DNA from 3 places in the Leptolyngbya sp. AN02str genome. Region 2 is predicted to be linked to each of the others. Evidence: riboswitches for the same ligand, from Rfam matches in the RefSeq annotation. Region 2 holds a riboswitch; each other region holds the start of a gene.
What was found. A riboswitch is a leader RNA that binds a small molecule or an ion and turns the genes downstream of it on or off. The one in region 2 is predicted to bind cobalamin.
Positions count from the first base shown of each region.

Region 1: another riboswitch for cobalamin. It lies ahead of ACQ4M4_RS08300 (ferredoxin--NADP reductase); the one in region 2 lies ahead of ACQ4M4_RS26860 (hypothetical protein).
Region 3: another riboswitch for cobalamin. It lies ahead of ACQ4M4_RS21270 (HupE/UreJ family protein); the one in region 2 lies ahead of ACQ4M4_RS26860 (hypothetical protein).

Region 1 is NZ_JBNXVR010000008.1:81,164-91,380, forward strand. Features, by position in the region: gene ACQ4M4_RS08265 (carboxypeptidase-like regulatory domain-containing protein) at 1-396, opposite strand, end outside; gene ACQ4M4_RS08270 (DUF4382 domain-containing protein) at 393-1,244, opposite strand; gene ACQ4M4_RS08275 (DUF309 domain-containing protein) at 1,736-2,182, shown strand; gene ACQ4M4_RS08280 (LptA/OstA family protein) at 2,390-2,950, shown strand; gene lptB (LPS export ABC transporter ATP-binding protein) at 3,165-3,929, shown strand; gene ACQ4M4_RS08290 (LptF/LptG family permease) at 4,034-5,215, shown strand; gene lepB (signal peptidase I) at 5,490-6,131, opposite strand; gene ACQ4M4_RS08300 (ferredoxin--NADP reductase) at 6,251-6,958, opposite strand; cobalamin riboswitch at 6,990-7,134, opposite strand; gene ACQ4M4_RS08305 (hypothetical protein) at 7,274-7,450, opposite strand; gene psaK (photosystem I reaction center subunit PsaK) at 7,570-7,830, opposite strand; gene purN (phosphoribosylglycinamide formyltransferase) at 8,089-8,814, shown strand; gene ACQ4M4_RS08320 (helix-hairpin-helix domain-containing protein) at 8,811-9,335, opposite strand; gene ACQ4M4_RS08325 (SHOCT domain-containing protein) at 9,516-9,917, opposite strand; gene ilvB (biosynthetic-type acetolactate synthase large subunit) at 10,129-10,217, opposite strand, start outside.
Region 2 is NZ_JBNXVR010000061.1:3,322-13,538, forward strand. Features, by position in the region: gene metE (5-methyltetrahydropteroyltriglutamate--homocysteine S-methyltransferase) at 1-520, opposite strand, end outside; gene ACQ4M4_RS26860 (hypothetical protein) at 517-1,821, opposite strand; cobalamin riboswitch at 2,089-2,233, opposite strand; gene ACQ4M4_RS26865 (DUF2267 domain-containing protein) at 2,805-3,365, shown strand; gene ACQ4M4_RS26870 (metal ABC transporter permease) at 3,429-3,587, shown strand; gene ACQ4M4_RS26875 (metal ABC transporter permease) at 3,613-3,861, shown strand; gene ACQ4M4_RS26880 (hypothetical protein) at 3,916-4,302, opposite strand; gene ACQ4M4_RS26885 (SufE family protein) at 4,496-4,945, shown strand; gene ACQ4M4_RS26890 (CobW family GTP-binding protein) at 4,955-5,812, shown strand; partial or broken gene ACQ4M4_RS26895 (GTP-binding protein) at 5,828-6,001, shown strand; gene ACQ4M4_RS26900 (CobW family GTP-binding protein) at 6,017-7,108, shown strand; gene folE (GTP cyclohydrolase I FolE) at 7,208-7,846, shown strand; gene ACQ4M4_RS26910 (CobW family GTP-binding protein) at 7,985-8,950, shown strand; gene hisI (phosphoribosyl-AMP cyclohydrolase) at 8,953-9,300, shown strand; gene ACQ4M4_RS26920 (ribulose bisphosphate carboxylase small subunit) at 9,356-9,589, opposite strand; gene ACQ4M4_RS26925 (hypothetical protein) at 9,619-10,217, opposite strand, start outside.
Region 3 is NZ_JBNXVR010000035.1:32,639-42,855, reverse strand. Features, by position in the region: gene ACQ4M4_RS21305 (DNA-formamidopyrimidine glycosylase) at 339-1,250, shown strand; gene ACQ4M4_RS21300 (hypothetical protein) at 1,598-3,484, shown strand; gene ACQ4M4_RS21295 (hypothetical protein) at 3,701-3,895, opposite strand; gene ACQ4M4_RS21290 (hypothetical protein) at 4,040-4,858, opposite strand; gene ACQ4M4_RS21285 (hypothetical protein) at 5,066-5,581, opposite strand; gene ACQ4M4_RS21280 (hypothetical protein) at 5,876-6,601, opposite strand; gene ACQ4M4_RS21275 (DUF1350 family protein) at 6,730-7,554, opposite strand; gene ACQ4M4_RS21270 (HupE/UreJ family protein) at 7,775-8,398, opposite strand; cobalamin riboswitch at 8,427-8,577, opposite strand; gene ACQ4M4_RS21265 (HNH endonuclease) at 8,727-9,416, shown strand; gene ACQ4M4_RS21260 (ABC transporter ATP-binding protein) at 9,538-10,217, opposite strand, start outside.

The DNA.
Region 1 (10,217 bases), on a different contig from region 2:
TAGCACTGTGAAGCCCGGTTCTTCGGTACTACCAGCGGTGGCCGCTGCTGCTACCCTGTCCTCTGCTGTGCTAAAGCTGACGATTTGGCCGTGTCCGGCTTGCCGAACCTGCACCTCCCAAGAGCCGGGCTGTGCCGCATCGGGTGTAAAGACAAAGTTGCCCTGGTCGTTGGTTTGACCGGTGAGCCAGGGCTGGCTGGGATCGCTGGGCGCAAAAACGGCAACCTGGGCGTTAACCATGGGTTCGCCGGTGTCATAGATGGCCTCGATTTGCACGGCTTGGGTGATTTGATGGCTGACTTGAATGCCGTGAGCGATCGCCCGCTGGGGTATGCCCAACGCCAGGGCCAACAGTCCCATGGCAGTTGCCGGAGCAATGTACCACCCATTCATCATGTCAACGAGGTCTCCTGACAATGTCCTTCCCCGACATGCCCAAGCGAGGGCAACACTTCGAGTAAGCGTGTGTAGTCTGCATCGGATAGTTGAGATTGCAGCTCGGCCATATCGACATCCAGCTCACCATTTTGGGCGATCGCCGCTAATGGATCAAATCCCAGCGCTCCCGTGTTGAGGGCATCCTCTGGGGCAGTTTCAGCATCTCCAAATAAGTGGTCGAAGTGGAACGTAGCTTCCAAATCGGCGGTAGCATCCTCCGCGACAATCCCTTTGCGCTCATCGCCAACAAAGTCGCCGCAGACAAAGGCCAGTTCCTGATCCATCCGCAGGGTAAAGTTCACCGTCTCTCCTGATCGGGTTGCGGTGCCTTGTAGCGCGACCGGGTAAGTATTTAGCTCCTCCCCTTCGGTCTTCACCATTCTCCACGACAAGGCGTTGTACCGCCCGGGCGGGGCATCCACCTCCGCAACTAAAACGGGGTCAGCCGTTTCGTCTCCCTCGGCAAGGTCAACGGATTTGGCATCCACCAACACAACTTCCTGCTTGGGTTCTAGCTCGGCTTCTGCTGTTGCATCAAACGGGGGGTCGGTTTGGTAGGCCATCACTTCGGCCAGGTTGACGTACACATGGTCAAAACTAACTTCCCAACCATCTTTGGACACGAAACCTTGGCGAACAAAGTCTTCGCCATTGGCTCGGAGCTGAAGTTTGCCAGGCTTACCCGAAGCACTGGTGGTGTCGGTGGTGGGGGCATCGGCTTGTGGGGAGGTAGGGTTGGCGCAGCTCTGTAGCAGCGTGACGCCCAAGAGGGATGCCGTTGCAAGGGCGATCAATGATTGTTTCATAATGCTTTGCTCTGTTGTAAAGATCCAAAACAGCACGTTGGGATCCGTGACCGATAGACTGAACCGAACTGCATCAAGACGAGGGACTGGCTAAGCGTTGTGTGGGCAAGAAACGAAGGACAAGCCAGAGCCAGGAACGTTCGCCGGGTAAGCAGCGAGCAGTGGAATACACCGCTAGACTCAGCCTAAATGAACGGGGCTGTTACTGCTTCCTTTTCAGTAAAGGGGCCTCACCTTTAGAATTCAATGCTGGCGGGGGGGATATCTGCTCCAACTTAAGGAGGATTTAACAAGACTCGAAGGCTGAATTTGCCAGATATGCGTGCGATCGCCCTTGTTCTGGGATGCGTAAGCCTAGATGCTCCTGCGCTCCTTGACCATACGTATGGTCTAGATGTATGGACTAGTGGCGGCTGAGAGGGTTGATAAGGGTTGGTATTGAAGGCTGAGCGTGGCATGATTATCGCGGACTTGACCGAGAAGCGGTGCATATGGCTGAAGAATCGGTAGCCCCCGAATTTTGGGTGGGTGTAGATGAGTTTAACCAACGGCAGTATTATGCCTGCCACGATACGCTAGAGGCCATTTGGATTGAAGCCCTAGAGCCGCAGCGAACACTCTATCAAGGGATTTTGCAAATGGCGGTGGCGCTCTACCATTTGGGCAATGGCAATTGGCGTGGGGCAGTCATTTTACTAGGAGAGGGGATGAATCGACTGCGACGGATTGATGCGGGGCTGGCCAATATTGATTTGGATTTGCTGCTGGAGGAGGGATCGTACCTGATGCAGGCATTGCAGCAAACTGGCCCTGAGGATGCGATCGCCTTGTGGCAATACTTGACTGGAGAACCGATGGATGAAGAGAGGGTTCATGCACTGATGGAAAAAACAGTGTTGCCGTCTCTTCCCCTAATTCGTCAACGAACTGAATCTTAAAACCGCTTGATTCTCACGCATGTTGACCTTGCTGATTTGATTGTGGATGTGAATGTGGCGGAACTTGAGGGGCGATCGCTCGTCAAAAAATCTACGGCTCGTTGCTTCCATCCCCGTGTAATATGAGGCTGGTAGGCTGAGCTTCTTCTCTGAGGCTTATCGGCCACATCCATCCATTTAGGGCGCTTGTCGCTCTCCTGCAAGTTTATGGAATTTTCTCGATTCAACCGATTGGCTCGCTGGAGCGATCGCCCTGCACACCCACTGGCCCAAGCTTGGCAAGTTCGCTATCGACGGGCGATCGCTGGTACTGTGGCCATAACCTTGCTCACTATGTTGATGCCGACCCCGCTTCAGCGTCAGGCCACCGCTCAAACGGCGAGCCCACAGCAGCCTCTACGCCTAGAAGCCGATATTCAAGAAGCGAACTCGGTCACGGGCGTGATTACAGCACGGGGCAATGTGCGAATCGACTATCCAGCACGGCAAATTCAGGCAACGGCAGTGCAAGCTCAGTATTTTAGCCGCGAGCGCCGCATCGTGCTGAGTGGTGATGTATACATCCTGCAAGAGGGCAACAGTCTGCGTGGCGAAGTGGTGACCTACCTCATCGACGAAGGTCGGTTTATTGCAATGCCCGATCGTGGAGAGCGTGTTGAGTCGATTTACTTAGTCGCCGATCCCAATGCTCCGGCAGGTTCGGCAGGCAGCCAGCAGCCCACCTTCAACCCCAAACCTGCGTTCAAAGACCCCATTAGCGATCCCTAAATCTCAGAAGTTTTAATCAGCAATCTTAAAAAGATAGGCATTCAACCTAGCGCCAGTTTTGGGGAGAAGGCTTGATAGTGCAAGCCGATACCGGAAGCGCGATCGCACCGATGCTTGAATCCCCGTTTCAAAATCATGGATGCCTGTGCCTGGATGTTCCTTCTAGGTTCGGGCCGCTTGTGCGGATGCCATCCCTTCCTTGATAGGATGAACGTTGTTCTCTTTGCCTGCGACCTGCCGAGGTACATCGTTGAAGATCCTGCTAGAAAACATTCACAAATCCTATGGCAAGCGTACCGTTGTAAGCCGGGTGAGCCTGTCGGTATCGCGCGGTGAGATTGTTGGATTGTTGGGACCAAACGGTGCAGGCAAAACCACCACCTTCTACATTGCGACGGGAATTGAAAGGCCAAACCAGGGCCGGGTTTGGCTCGATGGGCGCGACATTACTGCATTGCCGATTCAAGCGCGGGCGCGGTTGGGAATTGCATACTTGGCGCAAGAACCCAGCATTTTTCGCAATTTGACCGTTCGAGACAACATTTTGCTGGTCTTGCAACAGACGGGAGTTCCGCGCGATGAGCATGATGATCGCGTTCATGGCTTGCTCAAAGATTTTCGGTTAGAGCGTGTGGCAGATACATTGGGGATTCGTGTATCGGGTGGAGAGCGTCGTCGAACCGAAATTGCACGGGCGCTGGCGGCTGGCCCCCGAGGTCCCCAATTTTTGCTGCTGGATGAGCCGTTTGCTGGGGTAGACCCGATCGCCGTGGCCGAAATTCAGGCGATTATTGCTGGACTGCGCGATCGCCACATGGGCATTCTCATCACCGATCACAACGTGCGCGAAACCCTCGCCATTACCGATCGCTCCTACATCATGCGCGACGGTCAAATTTTGGCCTCGGGCAGCACCGAAGAACTATACGCCAACCCCTTAGTTCGCCAATACTATTTGGGAGACAGCTTTCAAGTTTAGCCCAATGCCCCCGGCTCGTCGCTTGGTTGATGGGCCAACGCTTGGCTGTTCCCTGTTCTAGTTTTCCATGTTTGAACTGTTGTATCGATACGCCGCCTAGCGCCATGAGTGTTGGTTCTTCCTTGCAAAAATCTGTTTATCCCTGGTGGAGCCGATGGCTGCCGCTGTCTGTCATGGATCGGTATATCGTCTCCGAACTGATTCCTCCCTTTTTGTTTGGGGTGGGAGCCTTCACCTCCGTTGGCGTTTCCGTTGGCAGCTTGTTCAACTTGGTCAATCAAGTGGTGGAAAAAGGGTTGCCGCTTTCCATTGCCTTTGAAGTGCTGCTGCTCAAAATGCCGGAGTTCATTGTGTACTCCTTCCCCACGTCGGTGCTGTTGGCCATGCTCATGACCTTTAGCCGACTGGCGGGCGATAGCGAGCTTGTGGCACTGCGCGGCTGCGGGGTGAGCGTTTACCGATTGGTGCTGCCTACGCTGGCGTTTTGCTTAGTCATTACCGGGCTCACGTTTCTGTTTCAAGAAAGCATTATGCCAGCCGCCAATTACCGGGCCTCTACGACATTGGAGCGGGCACTAGGCGACGAAAAGCCCGATTTTCAGGAGCGCGACATTCTGTATCAGGAATATCGCACGGTGGCGACTCCCGAAGGCGGCAGCGAGAATACCATGGCGCGCTTATTTTATGCCAAGCGGTTTAATGGCACCGAAATGCAGGGCCTAACAATCTTGGACTTTTCACGGGATGGCTTAAGCCAGATCATCAGTGCCAAGACGGCCCAATGGGATATTGCAGAAGGGCTGTGGCAGTTTCGAGATGGCACCATCTATGTCGTGTCGGAGGATGGTTCGTTTCGCAATATTGTGAAATTTGATCAGCAAAATCTACAGTTACCCCGGACGCCGCTGGATTTGGCAAACCGTCGCCGCGACTACAACGAAATGAACATTGCTCAAGCGATGGAGCAATACGACCTGATCAAAGACAGTGGCAATGAGGGGCGCATTCGAGAACTGCGGGTGCGAATTCACCAAAAGTTTTCGCTGCCGTTTATTTGTGTGGCGTTTGGTTTGGTGGGGGCGGCGTTAGGGCTACAGTTGCGGCGCACCGGACGGGCAACGGGTTTTGCCATCAGCATTCTGATTGTGTTTTTGTATTATCTGTCGGCGTTTATGAGTGGGGCGATCGCCCAGGCGGGATACTTGCATCCCTTGATTGGCGCGTGGTTGCCCAATGTGTTTGGCCTGACGATGGGCTTGCTGCTGTTGGTGCGGTCTTCGCGCTAGGGAGTTGGGTTTGAGTGGGCGATCGCTCGTTTTATGCTTGCCCAAAGATTAATCAGTAATGTCTAGACATGTGGATGGGTGTGGTAGAAGGGCGACTCCACCGCCCTTCTACCACACCCATCCACAACTGTGAAACAACCTGAGTTTTGGATGAGCTGAAGTGCCCATTTTTGCGTGCGCGTTGCGCACGCAAAAATGGGCTTTTCTGAAGTTTGCGCGCCGCGCAAACTTCAGAAAAGCCCTTAACCGAAACTGACGTTGAAACACAACCAGATTAATCCTCGGGAGTGGAGGATGGGCTTACTGCGGAGATGTGGGCTTGTGGCAGAGTGCCCCACAGCTCATTCAATGGGAAAAATCGAAACACTGCCTTGCCAATAATATTGGCTTGTGGCAAAAAGCCCCACACATGGGAGTCGTTGCTGTTGTTGCGATTGTCGCCCATGACAAAGTAGGCGTTGGCCGGTACGGTGACGGCGGGCATTTCGTAGGCGGGAGGGGCGGCAATGTAGGGTTCTGCAATGGCTTGCCCATTGACGACTACTTGGCCTTGATGCACGGCGATTGTTTGACCGGGTAGCCCTATGATGCGCTTAATAAAGGCTTGGTCTTGCCCATAGCCAATGTCTTGCAAGATGGCTGGCGGTTCAAACACGATAATGTCGCCTTGCTCGGGCGGGTGCAGCCGATAGGATACTTTTTCCACTACGAGGCGATCGCCAATGGCCAGCGTTGGCACCATGGAATCGGACGGAATGAAGCGCGGTTCAGCAATGAATGTCCGAATAAAGAGAGACAACAACAGCGCGATCGCCAAAATTTGAACATTTTCGCGCTGCGATTGCCAAAAGCTGGGTTTGGCTTCGGGGGCGGGTGTAGAAGCGGGTTTTTGAAGGTCGGTGGGTTCAGTAGCCATAGGGATGCAAAACACGTGCAAAGCCCATTCTATAGCGCGATCGCAAACGGAAGATCTGAGGTGGCAGGGTACACCCAGAAACCTGTAAGTGCGATCGCGCTCAGTAAGCCAAGCGCTGATTAGAACGCCACAAACTTTTCCATGCGGACAGAGCGAGGCGAGGCGCCCAAGCTCATCATGGCATCGTAGAGCTGGCTGGGGCGATCGCCCACGGCGCAAATTTCCACTTCAGTTTGTGCCCAATCCAGGTTTACGGTCGTTAGCAGCGCTTCCGGCGCGAGGTTGATGGCTTCGAGATAACGGAAGTTGGGCCATTGGGCTGCTAGCGATCGCCAATGATCTCGATAGGGAAGCTGATCGGCTGTTTCGGGATTGGCCTGCACCAAGACAATCGAGTGGGCAAAGCGGCACTCATGCAGCCAGTCAATTTGGCTTTTGAGCGGGGCAATGCCAGAACCCTCAGCCAGATAGAGGCGATCGCGCGTCGGCAGCTCACTTAGGGTCATTAATCCGTAGGGACCGCGCACCGGGATCGTGTCTCCAGGCTGCAAATCTTGCAAAAAGGCCGAACTCCAGCCCACCCGCGAGACACACAGCTCGATTTCGGGACAGGCGGAGGGCGACGAGGCCATGGAATAGATTTTGGTAAAGGATTTGCCATCGCGCTCAAACTTGGGCCAAACTGATTGCCCTGGCAAAAAGCCAAACGTAGCCGCGTCTAGCTGTAGCCGAATGGACTTGATCGTAGGGGTCAGCCACTCGGACGCGACAATCGTAGCGATACAGTCCATGGGCTGGCATGGACGCAAAATTTCGGATGTTTGCATAGCAGTTCAGTTTCCGTGCGACGCGGGGTTCGATGATGGGACGGCTCAAGCAGGCATTCTGACTCGGAAACGAAGTGTTTCGTTACAGCTGCGGCACAGTGCCGGACTTGCACCGGACTTTCCCTCACCTATGCCAACGAGGCGCGGCATAGGGTGCTTGGGCTGATCCCCCAAGCAGCCTGAGCGATCGCTGAGTTGGTTGCATTCGCCATAACCCCACTATCAAAAGCGGGATAGACAGAAGAAACCAACAGCGACCTAAGGGCCACATTGTAGCCCGAATTCTGTCCGTTTCATCCATGAAAGTTCCTATCGTTACGCGATCGCACTCTTGATATGGTGTAAAAGGCCCAAAAAAACACTGCCAGTAGCGTTGTGCAGCGCTGATGGCAGTGAACTGTGGGTGTGTACTGAAGGGAGTGGCTGAGAGGGCGATCGCGTGAACTGATGAGTCGCGCAGCCAGCCGGGTTGTGTTGGTTGTGAATATCCATAGCCGTGTGCCGTAGGGCAGTGTGCTATGGATGATTTATCTTGGGATAAAGCTGCGGCGATCGCGCAATCCGTCGCTTGATGCCAAATGCTTGAGGTCAAATGCTTGAGGCCAGAGCGCTTACAGAACGCCGAGGTTGGCCAAGCCCAAAATGGCACCAACGCCTAAAATATGGCCAAAGGATGTGGTGGCCAGCAGTGCGGGTAGGCTCAAACCGCCAAACAAGGCAGAAGAAGGTAATTCGGGGCCGACGGAGGGCTGTTGAATGCCAGCTTTGCCAATGGCGATCGCCAAAATGTTGCACACAATCATGACAATGGCGACTTTGGGGCTCCAAGTTAGGGTTGCGGGAATGGTCGCCAGCACAGTGGAAATAAACAAGGCAGTCTCTCCTGAAACGTGGAATCAACGTTGTTCTTTCAGTGAATTAGAACAAATAATCGCGATCGCACAAAACACTTTGCAGCAATAGTTAATGTTTGTGTAAAGTTTTGTATGCGATCGCTGTGGCCCATGCTTTCTGCCGTGGATTCTGTCTGGCGTGGGGCAATGCATCTGCACGTGGGCGATGCGAGGATATGCCATAGTAGAAAACGGCTTGCATGCAGACGGTCATTTCTCCAAGTTGGGCGGTTACTTATGAGTGCTGGGTCGGCGTTGCCTTCCGTTACCTTTCAGCAGGTTGGGTTCATTTCACCAGAGGTGTCTGCCGATGCGTGGGCGCGGCATGCCGAAGGGTCACCCTTGCGGCTGGGGGTGCTGGCGTCGGGCAGTGGCAGCAATTTTGAGGCGATCGCCCAGTGGATTGCCGATGGGAAGCTCAACGCCAAAATTCACGTGCTGGTGTACAACAAGCCCAATGCCAAAGCGAGCGATCGCGCCCAGCGCTGGAACATTCCCAGCCAATTGCTCAACCACAAAGACTTTCCCACCCGCGAGGCATTGGATGATGCGATCGTGCAGGTGATGCGTGAACACCGTGTAGATTGGATCATCATGGCCGGGTGGATGCGCATTGTGACACAGCGGTTGATTGATGCGTTTCCAGGCCATGTGCTGAATATTCATCCCAGTCTGCTGCCCAGCTTTCGGGGGGCGCAGGCGGTGGAGCAAGCACTAGCCGCCAAGGCCAAGGTAACGGGCTGCACGGTGCATCGGGTGGCGCTAGAAGTGGATAGTGGCCCCATCTTGATTCAGGCGGCGGTGCCCATTTTGCCGAATGACACGGTAGAAACGCTTCATGCCCGAATTCAGGCGATGGAGCACCAGATTTTTCCTCGGGCGATCGTGCTGGCCTCGGATACGCTGACTTCAGATGTGGTGGCTCCAGATGTGGTGGCCTTGGGTGGCGATCGCCCCATCTAGAACCGGAAATAGTGCATCACCTGCGCAGTCATTGCGGCTGATAACCCAAGCCGCTGCTGCAAATGGGCAATGTTTTGAAACCGACCGTAGGATGTGCGATTTTGCACGATCGCCCGAGCCAGGTAAATATCTACGCCGGGAATGCGGGTTAACTCCTCGACCGAAGCCATGTTGGGGTTCATGGGCTGGGCGATCGCCGCACTCGCCGGGTCGTAATAGTTGAATTGTAGGACGGGAGCCAGCCCTGCAATGCGCTGCACTGGCACACTCAACGCTGCCGCCAAATCTTCTAAACAATGGAACTGCACGCCCGATTGCACCAGAGAAACGAGCGATCGCGCTTGATGAATGGAAATGCCTGGTAGCCGCAGCCAATCATCCACACCAGCCCGGTTCACATCAATGGCCACGCCAGCCTGCGCCGCCAGCGAGATTTCGTGAGGCTGCAACCGATAGTAAGGATTTTGAAAGCGCGATCGCCCTCCCCTATCCCCAAACGATAACCAGTTTCCTAACGCCATCTCCATACCCTCCACACCCTAGCAGGCCACCACAGGGGGTTTGACAAGCTGGGAACCCCCCCAAAAACGGCGATTTATTCGGGTTTAATAGGTTTGTAACCTATCAAACCCAGCGTGGCAGAGCCCTAGCCCTAGCCCCCAAATCCTAGCCCCTCCCGACTCCCGACTCCCGACTCCCCTCTAAATCATCCGATCCAACAACTGCCGACGCTTTTGCTCAAACTCATATTCCGAAATCAAGCCATCCTGGCGCAGGCCATCTAGTTGGCGTAGGGCATCGGCAACGGCACCAACTTGGGCGGCATTCACAGGGGTGGCCTGCCCAGCTTCGGCTTGCAGCGTCGCCACATCGTTAAAGTTTTGGTCGAACGCCGCTTGCCCCTGCGACAAAAACCAGATGCCTTCTACAACGCTGGCAATTTTGGCAATGGGATTGAGCGTGCCAACGGGCGATAGCCCCAGCACCAGGTAGAGCATGCCCCATCCTGGCTGCCGTAAGTAAAACTTGTGCAATCCCGGAATGACCACGCCAGCAAAGGCCAGCGCAGCCGCTATCGTTCGATTTTTCGGCTTGGTTAGCATTGCTCAGCCTGCAAATACATCTGTTTGCCTAAATCCCCTTCATCTTATAGCAGACCTTTTGGCTGGTGAGGTATGGCTTTGGGGCATTAGCGATCCCTTCCCAGTCTATGTGCCGAAAACTGCTTGGAGCATGACAAAAGCCGCCCCTCGCACGAGAGACGGCTTTGTTGAATGGGTGAGCCAACCCAACAGAAGGTTAGCGGCGAATAGCCTACAGCTTGGTGCCGCACTCAGAGCAGAACTTGTGGTCTACAGAGTTTTGCGCGCCACAGTTGAGGCAGGTCAAGTCTGCACGGTTTT
Region 2 (10,217 bases):
GATACTCATTCCAGCGTTCTGGCTTCAGGGGTAATCCCTCCCTCAGAGCGGGTTCATCAATTTGCACCATCTTCGCCCCAGCCGTTTCTAAATCTGCCACTTCTTCCCGCAGTGCCAAAGCAATCTGCATTGCCTGTTCACTGCGAGGAATATCCGTGCGGGTAAACGACCAGTTGATCATTGTCACGGGTCCAGTCAGCATCCCCTTCATAATTTTATCGGTGAGAGATTGCGCCACCTTGAACTCTCGAATAGTCATAGGTTGGGTTCGGACAACATCTCCGTAAATAATCGGTGGACGCACACAGCGACTGCCATAGCTTTGCACCCAACCGTGTTCGGTAAAGGCAAATCCAGAGAGCTGTTGTCCAAAGAATTCCACCATGTCAGTGCGTTCAAACTCGCCATGCACCAATACATCTAGCCCAGCTTCCTCTTGAATTTGAATGCACTTGGCAATCTCTGCATCGATCGCCGCTTCGTATTCGGCTTGAGTGATTTCACCCCGTTTTAGCTTCACTCGTAGTTGCCGTCCTCTGAGGTTTGTGGAAATGAGCCAATGGTTGTTGTCGGAAAGGGCGGCAGCGTTGACTGGAGTTTTTTGCGTTGCTCATAGGGCATAGCGCGCTCCAAATGATTGACAGTCAGGTTGCGGAGCCGATCTTGTACTGCTGAATTTACAGGGCTGAACTGCTCAAAGGTTTGCCAGTGGGTTTGCACGACTGCTAATCGCTCGCTCGGAGCATTACCATCAAGCGTCTGTGCCAAGATCACCACTTCATCCAGCTTTTGTTCCGCGAAACTCAATACATTTCGCAAGGGTTCCGGCAGTTTTGTCTCTCGCGTCGCATCATAGGGAACAAATTGCAGGGATGATGAGGGATGCAATCGAATATTTGGCGTAATGCCGTGAATAGTTTCTAGTGTTGATAGCACTGATTCGGGAAGAATTTTCCAGATGTTTCTTGCATCTACAATACCTACACCTAACTGTTTATCGGATGGGAAACCGTGTTGTTTCAACAAGTCTAAATTGCATCCACGGGTAAAGTCTAAACTAATGCCAGCAATAGGTAATTGCATCACCCAGGGATACGTGGTTCCCAGATCGTCAAAATAGGTGACGAGATGAACGGATACACCGATTTGAGCAAGCTGGGTGCAGGTGATAGTAATTGCCTCTTTCAGATCCGCTGCACTGCTGGTGACGAGAATCGGTTCATGCACCTGCACCTCGGTGACGCCTAGCGATTTCAGTTGAGTCAGCAATTCACAGTAAAGCGGCAGCAATTTGCTCAAATGGTTTGTGAAATCACCTTCCAGACGGCCCAGTTTCAGAAGCGTGACCGGACTGAGGAGAATGGGAACGGCTCGTTCACCCAGAAGAGTTTGCGATCGCTGCACCGTTGCCAAAAAATCTGCAAAGTTTGCCTCTGGTTGTGCATCAGCCGCAATCTCAGGTACCAAATAGTGATAGTTGGTATCAAACCATTTGGTCATTTCCATCGCTGGAATGCCATCTTTGCCGCGTGCCATTGCAAAATATTGATCGAGTCCCGACAGATGACGAAAGCGATCGGGGATGAGGCCGAACCAAACTGCCCAATCCAGCACATGATCATAAAGCGTCGTGTCACCGATACCGATGCGATCGATGCCTGCTTTGAGTTGCGCCTTCCAGTTCGCAAATTCAACCTCTTGCACTGTTTGCAGCAAAGCTTCTGCATCAAATTTATTGCTCCAAAAGGCTTCTAATGCTTTTTTAACTTCACGGTTTTTACCAATGCGGGGATACCCCAGCGTTGCAGTTTGAATGGTCATTGTTGTAACGTCCTAAACTCTGTAAATAAACGTGTGAGAACAGCTGCCTCCCAATTGGGAAGCAGGCCATAGGCAGACAAAATGAGGATGGCTGACTTAAATCGATCGCAAAATTAGCAGCTACCTTCACTCAGGTAGCACTTCTGCATATCAGCCGTTCGTTTAACTCAGATAGTCAACTCAGAACGCTACAACTTTAAAATCCCGACAAAATACCAATCACAAAAGCTTGAAGTTTTCATCATCCGTACCTCGCAGATGTTTGTGTAACGGGTTTACCAATCGGCGGGCATTCTGACTCAGAGAGTTGCGCCTCTCCTTACAGCTGCGGGACAGCGGCAGATTTACACTGCACTTTCCCCCTTGCGTCTGATGGCTGCTCCCCATCAGAACCGACTTGACCCCAACGATAGCACAGTTGTAGCGCAGTGCAGCAGCTTCACCCTGCATTTCTTCGCAGCTAAAATGCTGAACAACTTCAAAATATAGCGCCTTTCTAAAATTACTTGCGCTATCTGTAGAGTAAAGATGATCCGATTTGATTTTTTTGTTTTATGCTGAGTCGAACATCAAGCGTCATCTTTGTACGGGTGCGCTTTTCTCTGATTCAGCTTTTCAAGAATTTCTTATTTCTGAATATCTACAGGATTAGGTTCGATCGCATTCAGCAGTGGCACAGCCGATCGAATCTCTGGATAGACGATCGCATTTGTGCGATTCCACAGAGCAGATCCGTCAAAGGCGGAATCGCCAACTTTGTAACCTGCTTCAAGGCTTTTCTCCTGCCAGTCTTCTAATTCAACTAAAGACAGCGTGTTGCTTGCTCAGTGATCGAGATTCATAGTTTTCGGCACAGGCCCGCTATCCATTTAACCTCTGTCTTTTGAAGGATAGAAATTAGACCTAAGTAAAGATGCTCATTCATTAGGGGTCTCTTAATCTAAATCGAGTACCAAAATTGTGATCAAACAATAGAGGAGACAATGATGGCAGATGAAGCATTGAAAAATGATATTCCAGAGATTGATCCGACAGAAGTCGAAGATGCCAGAGTTGCGATCGCAGATAGGGATCGATCCTTCCTGGAGAAAGTGATGGTTGATGGAGGATTTTCTGACCCCTACGATGCCAGAGACTTCACCGAAGTTGTCTTTCGAGTCATGCGCGATTTGATGACTACAGAGGCAGCTGATCGCGTTGCGGATGAGTTGCATGAAGAGGCAATGCCTACCAAAGAAAAGGCGCTTCAGATGGAAGTGACCGACCTGTGGAAAGATACCAATCCGCTAGTTGGATTTTTGAGTCGGGTGCGTCCACCTTGGCAAGGCCCAGGCATTTTCAAGATTGATTCCGATCGCTTTTTCTTCCGGGTTGCAAACGAAGGTGGGCTTAAGCGAAACCCTGAGAATAAAGATGCTGAGCGCAAGCAGGCGGTGAAAGCAGTGTTTTCGGCAACTAAGCGGGAATTGTCAGAAGAGCGCATTCAGGAAATCGCTACCTGGCTACCGGACGGTGGGGTGCGAGAACTCTGGGAGCAAGCCTAGCTATAGATCGTGCAGAGAAAGTATTCGTACTCATAACGTTTAGGATTACGATACTGAATCCTGATTGTAGTCTGGTTATTTTACAAAGAGCAATTGTTTTACACGTTTGATCCAGTCGACGCACAAGCTGCAGGAATGCTTGTGCGTCGATATTATCTGGGGATTGTGGCCGCAATCAGTTTGACCGTCGTTGCCAATTTACAAACGTGGGCGTTCTGTTGATGATTGTGCTGCCTGTTGCCCTAGAATGACCGCTTACTTGCTGGTAAAGGAACTCCATCAAATGATCCTCTTGAGTGCAGGCATGGGTGCATTAGCGGGTATTGTCGGTATGTACTTGAGTTATTCCCTGGATATTCCGTCAGGGTCTGCGGTCGTGCTGGTTGCTTTCGGACTATTTCTTCTAGCGTTTCTATTCAGCCCATCTCAAGGGCTATTAACCCAATCCCGATTCAAAGCGCAAATTGCAGGTTTGATGCAAGGGAGCGAGAAGTAATCCTATCCCAGTCACAGGTTTGGACATTTCGACTTAAATGCGATCGCCTCGCACTCAAGATCTTGCCTTACCCCACACCCGCTTTGGCGGTTTGTGGCCAACCGTCTTCACTCCATTGACAAAGAGCGAGTCACTTGCCAGTTCCTTTGCCATCATCGGAATCAACCGTTTCAGATTGGTACTGTAATTGCTTTGCCAAAATTCTGACAGCTTTGCCCTGGCCACTTCATTTACTAACACTGTTTTATCCGGCATGATCAGCACCATTGCCACATGCCCGGAGTTTTCTGTCACTACAAACACGAAGTCATCGCGGTCGGCTTTTAGACCGTCGTAACAGTAATCAATATGCTCCTCTAACTCGTATTCATAGAGAGAATATTCCATTTTGCCCTCTTCCAGCAGCGCTTTACGGAGGAGGGCTTCTATCTTTTTGCTCATAAGTTGCCTTTCTCGCTATGCATCAAGTCCATAAATTCTACCAGTCCTACTCCTTTACCCTTCCAAACCCTTCAGAGTCCAGTGACCGCTTGCTCGATAAAAGCTACCAACAACAATCCCCCTCCAAATTGCCAAAGATCCTGTATTATGAGAATGATTATCATTTTTATAGGTAGCTTGCTGCTAGAACAGTATGTCGCCCGTCTCCCAACCCTTGCCTGCTTCCCTTGAGCGGATTGTCCAGCGGTTCCAACAGATTTTGGAACCGAAGCGGCGCTATGAATATCTACTCTGGTTTGCCAAACGTCTGCCGCCATTTCCCGATGAGCAAAAGGTGGCAGAACATAAAGTTCCTGGTTGTGTTTCTCAAGTGTATGTGACTGCCAGTTTGCAGCAGGGCAAGGTGATCTTTCAGGGAGATTCCGACTCTCAACTAACTAAGGGATTAGTAGGGCTATTGGTTGAAGGATTGAACGGGTTGGCCCCCGCAGAAATTATCCAGTTAACACCCGATTTCATTCAGCAAACCGGGCTGGATATCAGCCTGACTCCGTCTCGTGCCAATGGTTTTTACAACATCTTTCAAGCCATGCAACGGAAAGCGCTGGTCTATCATCTGGCTGCGACTTACTTGCAAACTTAAGGAGTCATTATGTCCAATTTAGTGATGCAAGTTTGTCCAGAATCAGTGAGCGTTCCTCAGCGCATCATACCCGTTACCATCATCACAGGCTTTTTAGGCAGCGGCAAAACAACGCTACTCAACCATATCCTGAACAATCGCCACGGGTTAAAGATTGCCGTGATTGTGAATGAGTTTGGCGACATTGATATTGATTCACAACTGTTAGTTTCCGTGGATAAAAACATGGTGCAACTGGGCAATGGCTGTATTTGCTGCACCATTAATCAAAGCTTGGTTGATACCGTGTATGAAATGGTCGATCGCCATAACTCAGTTGACTACATTGTGGTTGAAACGACTGGCATTGCTGACCCCTTGCCGATCATGTTGAGCTTTGTCAGTACAGAGTTGCGGGATGTCACGCGGCTAGATTCAGTGCTGACAGTTGTGGATGCTGAATCATTTACCTCCACGCATTACGAGAGTGAAGCCGCACTCAACCAGCTCATCTTTGGGGACATTATTCTGTTGAATAAGACCGATCTGGTTTCTCCTCAAGTTGTGGATGAGGTGGAAAATTACATCCGCTCGATCAGACCAGGCGCTCGAATTATCTCAACTCAATATGGGGAAGTGCCACTGACACTAATCTTAGATATTGGATTTAATGATGCCAGCACCTACCTCAACTCATCCCAGCCGACTCATGAGCATCATGACCATAGACATTCTCCCCATCTAGAAAATGATGGGTTTGTAGCGGTGTCATTTGAAAGCGAATCGCTTCCAGAGCAACTGTGCCAGCGCCCCTTCGACTTACTCAGATTTCAAAATTTCCTGGATCATCTATCTCCTGATGTTTACCGCGCCAAGGGAATTGTCTGATTTCAGGGCAACCAACTACGCCATGTTTTGCAACTGAGTGGTAAACGATGCGACATAAAAAGCGTTCATGCAACTTCTCTGAAAGAGAATCGATCGCAGTCGCCTAAGCATAATCAGCTAGTGTTTATCGGGCGAAACTTAAATGCTGAATTAATCAAAGCACAGTTGATTGAATGCATTGCGATTTAATTTGAGGAATTGGATATGACCAACACAACAACTCTTCCCACTCCCAGCACCCTGGATATTCCCAAACGAGGAATGCCTGTCACAATTATCACGGGATTTCTCGGCAGTGGTAAAACCACATTACTCAACCACATTTTGAACAATCGCCAGGATCTAAAAGTTGCGATCTTGGTGAATGAGTTTGGTGATATTAACATCGACAGTCAGTTACTCGTGTCGATGGATGAAGACATGGTGGAACTGAGTAATGGCTGTATTTGCTGCACCATCAATGATGGCTTGGTGGATGCAGTGTATAACGTGCTGGAGCGGGACGATCAGGTCGATTACATGGTGATAGAAACCACAGGTGTTGCCGATCCACTGCCGATTATTTTGACCTTTCTGGGTACAGAATTACGTGACCTGACCCGGCTAGATTCGATCGTCACCGTTGTCGATTCTGAGGCATTTACGCCGGATCATTTCGATAGCGAAGCGGCATTCAAGCAGATTGCCTATGGAGATGTCACGATCTTGAATAAGACTGATTTGGCAGATCCAGACCAAATCCAGAACCTGGAAGCCTATATTCATACAGTCAAAGAAGGGGCCAGAATCCTGCACAGTCAGCATGGAAAAGTACCACTGCCACTGCTTTTAGATGTGGGCTATAACAACCCAGAAGCCTATGCCAATTTAGTGCAGGAAGAGATTGAACAAACCCAGCAGGATCACTCACACAAAGCGCATCATCATGACCATGATCACCACGCTCATGATGACCATCACGATCACACCCATCACCCTCATGAGCACCATCATCACCATTCCGATCATCTGGATAATGATGGTTTTGTGTCGATCGCCTTTGAGAGCGATCGCCCCTTCAATATAAAAAAGTTTGAACTATTCTTACAAGAACAATTGCCCAAAGATGTCTTCCGGGCAAAAGGCATTCTCTGGTTTGCGGAAAGTGATCTCCGCAATGTCTTCCAACTGAGTGGTCCTCGCTTTGACCTGCAAGGAGAGGCATGGCGAACACCGCCAAAAACCCAAATGGTTTTGATCGGGCGCAACCTGAATGCAGACGAACTGCGACAACAGTTAACCGCTTGCATTGCCTGATCCAAAGACTTTCAGCAGTACAGTTGTCTGCTGGAGGGAGGGGTATTGCGTGCCTTACCCCTCATCCTTACGACTGATGTTCTTAACCTAATTCCACGCATGACACTATCCTTTTCCCCTGATGATATCCGTAAGCAATCGGTGATTACTGAATCAAAGCCAGTCGTTTCTGAAGCAGAGATGCAGCAAGCGGTTCGCACATTGCTATTAGGCATGGGTGAAGACCCCGATCGCGAAGGACTGCGCGACACGCCCAAACGAGTGGTTAAAGCGCTCAAATTCCTCACCTCCGGTTATCACCAATCCCTCGATGAGTTGCTCAACGGTGCTGTATTTCATGAAGATGCCAATGAAATGGTGTTGGTGCGTGATATTGATTTGTTTAGCTCCTGTGAACACCACATCCTGCCCATTTTGGGACGTGCCCATATTGCCTATATTCCTAATGGCAAAGTCATTGGCTTATCTAAGATTGCTCGGATTTGCGAGATGTATGCCCGCCGTTTGCAGGTTCAAGAGCGCCTGACCCATCAGATTGCTGAAGCTCTGCAAGGCTTGCTGAAGCCTCAGGGAGTTGCGGTGGTTGTGGAAGCCACTCATATGTGTATGGTAATGCGGGGTGTACAAAAGCCCGGTTCCTGGACAGTGACAAGTTCCATGAAAGGAGCCTTTGCCGATGATGCCCGCACTCGGCAGGAGTTTATGAGCCTGATCAGCCATACTCCAGCGTTTCATTAAGTCGTAAATAGGAGAGCGGGGAATGGGCAAGGGGGAATGGGGAAAATATATTGATTCTTAAAACTCTCTACTCCCCACTCCCTATTCCCTACTTTCCACTGCCTATTCCCTATTCCCTACTTTCCTTCCCCACAGTCCATGTCTAATCTCCCAAGTGCAGATACCAAACTCCCTGTAACCATCATCACGGGCTTCCTGGGCAGTGGTAAAACAACGCTCCTGAACTACATCCTGCAAAACTTTGAAGCCTACAAAGTCGCTGTCTTAGTGAATGAATTTGGTGACATTAATATCGACAGTCAGTTCTTAATTGCCGTTGATGAAGACATGATTGAACTGACGAATGGCTGTATCTGTTGCACCATTAATGACAACTTAGCGGATGCAGTTTACCGGGTGCTGGAACGGCAGGATCGGATTGAGTATTTAATTGTGGAAACAACAGGAGTTGCAGATCCCTTGCCGATCGCCCTGACGTTTTTGGGAACAGAGTTGAGGGATTTAACCCAGTTGGATGCGATCGTGACCGTTGTTGATGCCGAAACCTTTACGCCTGCTGAGCATTACAACAGTGGTGCCGCGATGAATCAGATCTTGTATGGGGATATGATTCTGCTGAATAAAACGGATTTAGTCACGGAGTCAAGATTAAAAGAGTTAGAAGATTATCTCCATTCTGTGAAAGAGCGTGCTCGGATTTTACGATCGCAACACGGTAAAGTACCGCTTTCTCTAATCCTTGATATCAATCTTTCGGCAATTGATGCTGCTCTGGACTCTGAAACAGAACTGAAGCTAAACACCCAGCACCTTAACAACGATGGATTCATGTCCGTATCCTTTCAAAGCGATCGCCCCATTGCCTTGAAGAAATTCCAGCAGTTCTTGGATTATCAACTGCCGGATAATGTGTTTCGGGCAAAAGGGATACTCTGGTTCGCTGAAAGCCCTAGACGACATCTGTTTCAACTCAGTGGCAAGCGGTTCACCATTGATGACAGTGAATGGACGGCTGCTCCTAAAAACCAGATGGTGCTGATTGGGCGCAAACTGGATGCTCTCTTTTTGATTCAAACATTGAATAATTGTCTAACCCGATTGTGACGATGAATCAACCTTTTTTGTGGATAGAACAGCTCAAGTTCAACGAACAGGACTTGATTCCAGCGATCGCCCAAGATTATCTGGACAATACCGTCTTGATGATGGCATGGATGAACCGTGAATCGATCTATCGAACCTTAGAAACGGGAGAAGCTCATTACTGGAGCCGTTCCCGTGCAGAACTGTGGCATAAAGGGGCAACGTCTGGACACATTCAAAAAGTCAAAGCATTTTATTACGACTGTGATGCCGATACGCTTCTATTAAAAATTGAGCAGGTGGGTGATGTTGCCTGCCATACAGGGGCAAGAAGTTGTTTCTTTAATTCAGTTTCGCTTCCAACAAAGTAATGGAGGAACCAGGTAATTGTTTATTCTTCCTTCTCTCCTCCACCTCTTTACCGCTTCACTTCTCCAAGGGCTGTTGAATCACTAAACCACTACCTCGCTGCCGAGTTCCAGGATTGATGCTAAACAGACGCACATATTGATGGAGATAACGTTGTAGAAGTTGTGCTATTGCGGCGATCGCCTCCCCTTCCTGCGTCACTTTAATCACGCCACAATCTGACCAGGAATTTGCCCGAAACCGTCGCATATCCGCCTGTTCCACGCCAATATAAAATTTCTGGCTCAACACCTCTCGAATCCAGGCGATCGCTTGAGCATCTAGAGGTAAGGATGGGCGATGTTCATTGCCAGAAGCAGGCTGAACGGTTGGGTGTCCGTTGGGTTCATTGCGAATGGTAGCGATGCAGACCTGATCGTCAGCGCAAAGATAGCCCTGACGCAGTTTTTGATTGATGCTGACGACATGACGGGCAAACTTGAATCCGAGTCCTGGACATTGGGTAGGCGATCGGCTTGTTGCTGATGGATGATCACCGAGCCAGATGCCACATACCTGCCCGCTGGAATCTCCACATTTTCGATTAACGCATGGGACATGACAATACAGCCATCCCCGACACGGGCATTAAACACAGTGGAACGGAACCCAATAAAACACCCCTTGCCCACATAGGCAGGACCGTGAATCAACGCCATATGAGTGATTGAGGCATTGTCACTAATCCACACCGAGTAAGGGTTGCCATCATCGCCAGTGACGCGCCCCTGCTCTAACCCGTGAACGACTGCCCCATCTTGAATGTTGACATTAGCTCCGATGTAAAACGGCATTCCCTCATCGGCGCGAATCGAGACCCCTGGTGCAATATGCACCTGTTCGCCAATGCGGACATCCCCAATCACATTGGTTAATGGAT
Region 3 (10,217 bases), on a different contig from region 2:
CTCACCATTCAGAAGATCCATCCAAACCACCTCCAAAATATAAGGATAGGCCTTTCGCGCTTCAGACGAAAAACCAGGGGGTTAATGATTTTTGAGCGGTTAGCGCTCAAAAATCCATTCGACTGCGTAAGTCCTGAGCAACCCAGATCCTGTACATTGTGCGTGGGTTATGTGGAGTAGAGATGGCAGTTGCATTCTCAATGGTGGAGTGCTCAGGTTACCTGGGGTCACGCTAGATTAGGAGTACGGGCGATCGCACTAGGTTTTGTGTGGGTCCCTGTTGCCTGAGGGAATGACTCCTGAGGGGGTGACGGCTGTTGTGTTAGTTGTTTTTGTGGGTGTCGCTGCCTGTGCCCGAACTGCCCGAAGTTGAAACTGTACGTCTGGGATTAAACCAAGTCACGTTAAACCAAGTGATTGAAGGCGGCGATGTGCTGCTAGAACGGACGGTGGCTTATCCAGACTCGGCGATCGCATTTTTGGCCGAGCTACAGGGTCGAGCGATCAGCCAGTGGCATCGCCGCGGCAAATATTTACTGGCCGAGCTACAGGAAGGGTCAGCATCCACTCATGCAGACGCTGAGACCAAGCCGGAATTTACGCGATTGGGGCCTTCGGCAGCAGGATATTTGGGCGTGCATTTGCGGATGACCGGGCAACTGTTGTGGGTGCCCCAGTCTGATCCGTTGCAAAAACATGCACGGGTGCGCTTCTTTTTGGGCCAAGGGCAAGAGCTGCGGTTTGTAGACCAGCGCACCTTTGGTCAAATGTGGTACGTGCCGCCCGGTATCGCTCCCGAAGTGGTGATGACGGGGTTGTCACGCTTGGGTCCAGAACCGTTATCTCCTGAGTTTTCGGTACCATATTTTGCTGAAAAGTTGCGCGATCGCCAGCGGCCAATTAAAAATGCGCTGCTGGATCAGGCATTGGTAGCCGGGATTGGCAATATTTATGCAGACGAGGCGCTGTTTTTGAGCGGTCTGCGTCCGACGACCCTGTGTGCCAAGCTCAAGCCCAAGCAAATTGCCCAGTTGCACGGAGCGATTCGGCAGGTGTTGCATGCGGCGATCGCCGCTCGAGGGACAACCTTTAGCGACTTTCGAGACGTGGCTGGCATTAACGGCAACTATGGCGGCATAGCCTGGGTGTACGACCGCGAAGGCCAGCCCTGCCGCACCTGTGGCGGCGAAATTCAACGGTTAAAAATAGCAGGACGCTCGGCCCATTTTTGCCTCATTTGCCAGCGATAAGCCACCCATACAATCTCGGTTGACTGTTGGGGCATGGGGTTTTGCAATTGAGGTGTTTAACCCTGTTGCAGGGAGTGAAGACCGTTGGGTGATGGTGCTCTCTCACGCTAGACTAGTTGCGCCGTTTACTTGCCAGGTAATGTTCTAGACATGTGGATGTGTGTGGTAGAAGGGCAGCTCCACCACCCTTCTACCACACACATCCACAACTGTGAAACACAACCACTTGCCAGGACCTGCGTGAGATTTTTGGGTGATGTTGTAGCCACAAGGCTCATGAACATGGCCCAACTGCATAAGTTCTAACCTGTATCGAGCGATCGCATTTGCGGTTTTGTTGCTTCATCATGGCGTTGACCCGTGCCCCAAGGCTGCTTCGGCTGACTCTCAACTTTTGGAACAATCCTTCGCAAAGCCTAATTTGCCTCACCATTTTGGTGGTTTGCAGCCTGGTGTATGGCTTGAATGGTAAGGCCATTGGGGCACACGAAACGCTGCCTAATGCGATCGCGGCTTTGAACTGGCTTGAAACGGGTGCTTTACACTTTGATGCCCTGCGCGATTCTTACTTATACAGTGCGTCTGGTAGCACACCCGCCTTTTTGGTCGAAGCACCCAATGGTCATCTCACATCAGCCTATCCCATTGGTACAGCCATCATCAGTTTTCCAATCTATCTGGTGCTGTGGGGTGGACTGCACCTGTGGGAATTGTTGCAGTTTTTGGTGACGGACTCGGTGGAAAGTCGGTTGAATTTGCTAGATCCAGCGGCCCGTCCGTTGATAGATGCCTTTGAGAAAACGGCGGCGATCGCGATCGGGGCCTTGAGCGTCATGCTGTTTTACCTGGCTGCGCGGCTCAAGTTTTCACCCAGCGTTTCGCTGCTATCCACCTTCATTTTTGCGTTTTGCACCAATACATGGATGACAGGGTCGCAGGGATTGTGGCCTCAGGGTGCGGCCAATTTGGTAGTTCTGGCGTTAATTCTGAGCTTGCTCAAGGCCAACGTCACCGTTAAGGGGCGGCGCAAACGGTTGCTGGTGGTGGTCGGCATTTTGGCGGGACTGCTACCGGGCATTTTGCCCTCTAGTACGGGATATGCGGTGGCGGCGATCGCTTACGCCATCCTGGCCTTTCGGTGGGAGGCGCTGTGCGTGCTGTTGGGGTTGCCATCGCTTTTGCTGGCATTGGGCTGGAATTCCTACTTTTTTGGCTGGAGCATGGAGGCGGTATGGCTGGGAGCGGCAGCCCAGGAGGCAGGCCAGTTCGCGTGGCCTGGGTTGGAATCGTTTCTCACTGCTTTCGTTGGTCTTATCATTAGCCCCAGCCGAGGTCTGCTGATGTTCTCGCCAATTGTATGGCTGGCAATTCCAGGGGCATGTCTGGCCTATCAACGGCGGGCACGACGGGATGAACTGTTGCTCACGCTGATGGGCGGAGCCGCGTTGCTTCGGCTGTTGCAGTTGTGCCTCAGCTCAGACTGGACGGCAGGATGGAGCTATGGCCCTCGCCTAGTGGCCGATACAATGCCCATTTTGGGGTTGCTGGTTCCCTACACGGTGCAGTTTGGGGTGGAGCATTGGTTTCGGTTTAACCGTCGTACACAGCGATCGCTCTCGGTTGGGTTGAGTGTCCTGATAGTGCTGTCGGTGTTTCCGCAGCTCGTTGGCGCATTTGGGGCCAACAATTGGAATGGGATTCCCGTTTACGATGCGGCGCGGGTGTGGCAATGGCGCGATACCCAAGTGGGTCGCCATGCGCGGCGTGTGTACTACGAAATGACGCAAGCCATTCCCAACAAGCCGCTATATGTACAGGCGTTTGGTGGGGTTGTACTGTCGCTGCGTCAAGCCAATGGCCTGCCCTTCTACCAAAACCGAATTGTTGCGTCGCCCAACGAGCGTTTGCCACTGCGGGCTAGAGTGTACAACATTGGAGAAATTGGCTGGTTTGGCTATGAAACCGGACTGGACTGGGGTTTGGCGATCGCCAAAGGCGAGTTCTTCCTTCCCGACCAGCCTGGAGTTCCGGTTGAAAACCCACAATACCTGTATGTATCGGGCAACCATGCCCCTGGCGAAACTGCCGAAGCCATCGGCACCATCCACGTTCCCCAAGAACCCGGCACCTATCGGCTCCGCTTCATTATGGTCGTCAACGAAGCCACCGAATTTTCCAGACGGGCTATTCCTTTTAATCTAGATGTTGTGGTTCAGCCAATTCCAGTTGAATAAACTGGGCGATCGCAAAACCCTAGTAAGCTACAGTGCTGCCACGACACTGGCGCTCTGTCGGTCACCTCTAGGCCAAAATTTTGGTCAGGTGTTGGGCGATCGCACTTGATAAACGGGGTTTGGATTTTGTATGAATTAGTTCTAATGAAGGAATTGCTTCGAGGCTAAATCCCAAAATGAAGAATGTAATTGCTCTAGGCGATCGTTAATATTCGTTTATTCTTTATTGAGCACTTGGTGTAAGCATTCTATCCAGTCATGCCACACTGCTGGGTCAGCTGTTCCACCACCCTCTAAAATTATTAACTGTCCTAGTAAAACTGCTACATCATCAGATTTGGTGCGTTCGTAGAATTGCTCTAGGAATAACACCATTGCTTCAAAAGCTTGATCCTCCGTAAGATTCCTCATAGAAAGCTCCTCATCCTGTCTTGATTGCTTAATCTGAAAAGGAGGTCATCCACACCGCATCCTAATAGATTGGCGATCGCCCTCATGGATTGAGTACGATTGCACTTGACTTTCATAACAATTGCTACTTAGGCAATCGTAACTTTAATTTAAAGGTTTATTAACTAAATAACTAGAACAAGGAATCTTATTCTGTAGATACTTGTCCCCACACAGTTGCTTTGCAAAGGCCGCTCCATGTCGTCCATAAATCATTTGTAGCTGTGCTTCTGCCCACTTCAATACTTCTAGACGCTCTGCAACATTCAGTCTTTCAGCAATAACCTGCAAAGCTCTAAGAGTCATTCCTTTCCAGATTGCTTGGCTAAGTAATGTTGCCTCAAGACACTTGTCTAGCCTTTCATAGGGTATTTGCTCGCAAGGAGGAGGGGGTGCAGCATCCTTCATAGTTTGTCTAATTTGTAATACTGCGCCAAACTCTACTAAATTTTGAATTTCTGGCAGGAAAGGCACTAATACTAAAGGTGGATGTACCTGGCAAAGATTCCTCTCTGAAGACTCAGAAGGAAATGCACGATTCAATGCTGATCTCCACCTCTTCATGGCTAGGGTAGATTCTTGGCAGAAGAAATGAAATCGTACCCACTTTTCTAGATCAATTGAAACCCTTTGATCAGCAAGGCTCGCTAGGCTATGAAATGCTTCTACTATTGTTTGCCTTACGCAGTTGCCATACTCACCATCTATTAACTGACCATCTCTCACATAATCTGCACTTCTAGGATGGATAATCCTTGTATCAATTGAAGTATAAATTGATCTCCACACTTCAGGATGTTCTAGTAGAAACTCTGGCAGAAGTGTAAACGGCAGAAATGGCTTCGCCCAATCTAGTGTTGGTAGAGAGAGCGCCTGAAGCCACTCCGTACCTGCCATGTCATTCCACTCAGAATCAAATTCCATAGGTTTTTCTCTCTTCCATGCAAAATGAGTAAACATTAATTATTTTGATTCACATTTTTTAGTTAGGAAAGGCTCATGAAAAACAAGAGTATTACTATAGTGAAGTGTTAAACCAGTGCGATCGCTGGTCAGCTAGAGTTTGCTTCTGATAACCGCTGAAAGCTGCCTAGAGGCGATCGCGTTTTTATGGAGGAATAACTTTTCTTCTCATCTTCCTAAAATTCTCAAATCGCACTGGCTGAAGAACTTTGACTTGATAATACGATCACAAATAGCCCTGGCAAATTCAAATTCCTTTAATTCTGATATTTTTCTTGAATTCGAGAATCTGCCGGTTGTTTGAGACACTAATGATAATTCACCCTGAAAATTTATAAATTCTTTCTCAGTTACGTAAAAGAGCGCACTTCCTCCTAATTCTGGAGAATTTAAAGGGATTAATTCTTCTTGTCCTGTTAAAAAATCATTCGGTGTTACAGTGTAAAAAGATGCTGCTACAGCAGCTATCCGAGCTTCAACTTGACTGAGTATGTTTTTAGTAATAGAGATGGTGGAAATCGACTCGGATGTTACTTGTTTAATTTCAGGTACAAAAGCTATTTCAATATGATGATTCAGAATAACTTCATAAATTCCTTTAAAAAAATGAGCACGCTTTTCATCTTCTTCCCACGGTCTATACTGAACGTTTACAGGAAAGTCATATCTTGGTATTGGCTTCATATTACTGTACTCAGTTTTGCGTAGACGGGGTACAACGGTCCGGCTGATCATCGATACCTACGGCCTGTTTCAATTAGATATGCGCACAATTTTTCCCGAATGGATTCCGTTGTAACAACGAGCAGGGCGAGATATCTCGAAGTTGATTCCCAAACGTTTTTTATAATCCATTTTCAGCTTTTCCTGCTGAATTGGCTGCACTGTGAACTGTGTTTATCCAAACAAACAAGCCAAAAAATGAGCTCTGGAAGCAGAGCTCAATTACGAATTTCGAACTACGAATTACGAATTCCCCTAGGATTCTGGTGTGCAGGCGTCACTCAAACACACAATTAAAACCGACTGAATGGTTGCATCGTCCCGATATTGCTGGGTTTCGTTGTATTCCTCGGTGGCTCCACTGTAGATTCCAGCCGGATTAGCACTGCCATTTCCAGTGGCAAAGGCAATACCTGGAGACGGTTGCCGTTCAAACCGAGCATATTCCCGAGCTTCGTTGGCCAAGCTGTAGGAGAGGGTGGCTTTGCCATAGGCGGCTTCGGCTTCGGCCAGGGTAGAGCCTACCCCAATCCCCTCTGGAGTTTTGTAAGCAGAATTGTCGGTAAATAAGCCCTGAATGGTGTCGGTGTCGGAAAACGTTTCGCCTGCCAGGTACAGGACGTGAAATTGCACTTCGCCATTTTGCCGAACGGCGATCGCATCAAAATCCACAATAAAGGGCGAGGTCACAACAAATTCGGCATCGGGTAGCGCCTGTTTGAGTTCGCCCAAGGTCATGCCCAGCTGTGCCGCGCCAATGCCATCGGCAGAGAGTTGAGGTGGAGCGGGAGTGGGCGCTTCTGCTACTGGGCTGGGCGACTCGGTAGATGGCTCGGTGGGGGTGGCAGTGGCTGAGGCTACCGGTTCGGGATTGTCGCTGCCGCCGTTAGCGGGCGGAGTTGTGTTGCAGCCAACGGTAAGCAGCAGAGTGCCTAGCACCAGACTGACGTGAATAGGAGCGATCGCACGTTTGAACACCATACTTTTCCTAATACCTGACAGAGTGGTGGTTGCAAAACAACCTCCAAAGCTTAGACGAAAACAACCAGAGTGGGTGCCAATTAGTGGAAATTTTGCGCCATTTTTCACTTCCCGGCTTGCAGGCAGCATTACAGAACCGATAGCGGATTGAGCCATGCTTTGAGCGTATGCCGCAGTTGGTTGAGGTCGCGGGTGGCCTCTTGCCGCACAAACTGACCGATCGCATCAAACGGAGAAAAGTTGCTTCCAGCCTGCCATTTAATGTCTTGCCCTAGCGGAGTCAGGTGGTTGCCTTTCAAAATTTGCACCGTGGTCAGTTCGGGGAACCGAGGCATCAACACATCGTGCAGCGGTCTCGTTTGGTCAATATCATCGTTGGTGAACTTAACCAGCAGGTTGCGCTTCACAGTGTACTGTTCGCCAATTAGCCGAAAGGTTTCTTCCGGCGACGGGGTAAACTCCACATCCATACGGGCCAAATCGGGCGCTAGCTGAAGAAACTGCGACGTGAACTGCGAAAACTGCGAACCAAACTGATACACCTGCTCGGCAAAGGGAATGGCCCGTCGCGCCGAGTAGTTATTAAACGAGATGAGAATATTACCAGCCCGCTCTTGCTGAAATTGGCTGCCAATCAGCAAATGCAGCTTGCTGCCCATGCTGTGGCCAATGCCATACACCGGAATGTATTCCTGCCGAAACACGCGATGCTCTAAATAATCGTAGGCGCGGTTGAAGGAGCGCAACACGTCGCGGGCGATCGCGCGATGGTCTAGCGTGTTCACAAAGGGGGTGGCAACGACGGCATATCCCTCGTCTGCCAGAGATTCCAGCAGGGTGCGATAGGTCAATTGCGGCGCGGTTGCCACAAACGCCCCACCCAAGAAGTGAAGAATAGCCTCCGGTCGAGATGGAGTTAAAACCCAGTTGCCTGCAATGTCTCGCCAGTCCATAAATGCGTGCCCAGAAAGACCAAAAAAGAGACGCTGATTGCAGCCCTTACCCTAAATCCCTCTCCCAAGCTTGGGAGAGGGACATTGACTCTTGCCCCCCTTCTCCCAAAATTGGGAGAAGGGGCTGGGGGATGAGGGCCAAGATGAGGGCCAAATTGCAAAACTAGGATTGTTCCCCCGATTGCAGCGCTTCTCTTATCCTAACGAGCTTGAGGCAAAATCATCCGGCGATCGCCATTGCCAAAAATGCCGCTCCCATCGCCGAAATCACCAGTGCCGGAATACGCATGGGTTGATGCAGCTTCACCCGATGCTGCAATGCTCGACCCAACGCCAAGGCACCCAGGGCGATCGCATACTGAATCAGCGTAAAGCCCAGCAGGTAACCCCCAATGGGCGCTTGCTCCGCGCCAATAACCGTTTCGCCATAGGCATAGCCGTGAAAAACTCCGGCGATCGCACCCACAATGAGCACCAGCATTGGCGATACCTCGCGCTTTAGCAGCAGCACACCCAAAGCCAGCACTGACAGCGCCACCCAAATTTCCAGCCCAGCGACATTCACCGACGAGAGATGCAGGCCAGTTCCAGCGATCGCCGCTAGCAAAAAGCCCAACGGCACCCACCAGCCGCCCACCCGCAGCGAGGCCAACAAGCCCAGCGCCACAACAAACGCCAAGTGATCCAACCCCACAACGGGATGGCCCACTCCCGACAAAAATCCTTCAACAAACGTTTGGGGCGTCATGCCACCAAAAGGATGGTGCGCCAATGCCGGAGCCGCCAGCAAGCAGCTCGTAGCGATCGCACCCATACCCAACACACGCACATTACGCGTTGCCATAAACTCTGAACCTCGCAGATAACGTTGGCAGTTTCCTTCTCCATCGGCGAGCATCCTGGCTTAAGAAAAATCTTTTCTTTCACAGTTGCGGGACAGCGGCAGACTCACACTGCACTTTCCTCGACCGCACGGCCTCCAAGGGCTGACTTCCCCTTGAAACCAATGGAGCCACGCCATCATATCACTGCAACGTAAATCCAAGGGCATCTGTTCACCATTGTTAGCTGTTTCTTTTGAAATCTATAAACCTACTAGATGAACAGCCAAGATATGTTTCTGAGGCGGGAATACTATTTTCAACTTTGTTATTGTAAGGAACTGCTGAAGTATGGCGAATGAAATCATTTCTTACTTGGAAATGTGCCAGCGAGAGGGAACTAACCTTCAGCGTGGTATGAACTATGGCCTTGGCGGTACTCATTCAGTGATTTTGATGTCACTACGGTCTAACGCACCTTACCGGGATCGACTAGATGATGATGGGTCTGTACTTATTTATGAAGGGCACGATGAACCGAGAAGATCCCTGGCTCAAGACCCTAAAAAGCTTGATCAGCCACAATTTAGGCCAAAAGGTCGTTTAACTCAAAATGGCTACTTTCATGGAGCTGCACAATCTTATAAAAGAGGTGAGCGATTACCTGAACGAGTGCGAGTTTACGAGAAGATTCTTAGTGGTGTGTGGTCATATAACGGCGTCTTTCACTTGGTTGATTCATGGCAGGAACCAGATGAGCATCGACAAGTTTTTAAGTTTAAATTGATAGCTGTTGAGGGAGAAGAAGATTTACAGCAATCTACATCGCCCTCTGCTGAGCGGCGGAGAATAATTCCTTCGGCGGTTAAGTTGGCTGTGTGGAAACGTGATGAAGGTAAATGCGTTGTTTGCAAGGCATCTGATGAACTGCATTTTGATCATGTAATTCCATTTTCTCGAGGTGGGACTTCTGTAACAGCAGAGAATGTGCAATTGTTATGCACTCGACACAATCTTGAGAAGAGCAACAAGATTGTGTAGTTCAGTTAGTTAAGACGCCATTGCAGTAAACAGATAAAGCCCTGTCGAGCTGGGTCGAAACTGGCTGTTCAATTGAAGAAGAACATGCTTCAACTAGAAAAATAAGTTGGCATAATCTATCTTATTTCAAAACTTCTTCGAGTTTGTGCTGTTCCCAGAGTTCCTCGTAGAGGCCGGGTTGGGCAACGAGTTCGTCGTGGGTGCCAGCTTGGACGATGCGGCCTTTGTCGAGGACTAGGATGCGATCGGCGATCGCCGCTGCCGCCATTTGGTGGGTGATAAACAAAACCGTTTTGCGGCGGGTGCCTTCCTTCAGGTTTTGCAAAATTTGCGTGGCGGTTTGGTTGTCCACGCTGGAGAGCGAGTCATCCAGAATGAGGATGGGCGCATCCACCAGCAAAGCGCGGGATAAAGCGGTACGCTGCCGTTGACCACCCGATAGCGTAATGCCACGCTCTCCCACAATCGTTTTGTACTGTTGGGGAAAATTGAGAATTTCGGGGTGGATTTGGGCTTGCTTGGCGGCAATTTCCACCTCATCTTGCTCGGCTACGGGGTCGCCGTAGCGAATGTTGTTCTTAATCGTTGTGCTGAACAGGAAGCTTTCTTGCGGGACGTAGGCGATCGCCATTCTCAGGTCTCGCAGCCGAATTTGCGTAATATCGATGCCATCCAAAAATAGTTGGTTAGGGCCAATCTCCAGCAGGCGAGGAATAGCATTGGCCAACGTGGACTTACCCGAACCGATGGGGCCAACAATTGCAACCGTTTCCCCCGGCTTTACCGTAAACTCAACCTGCT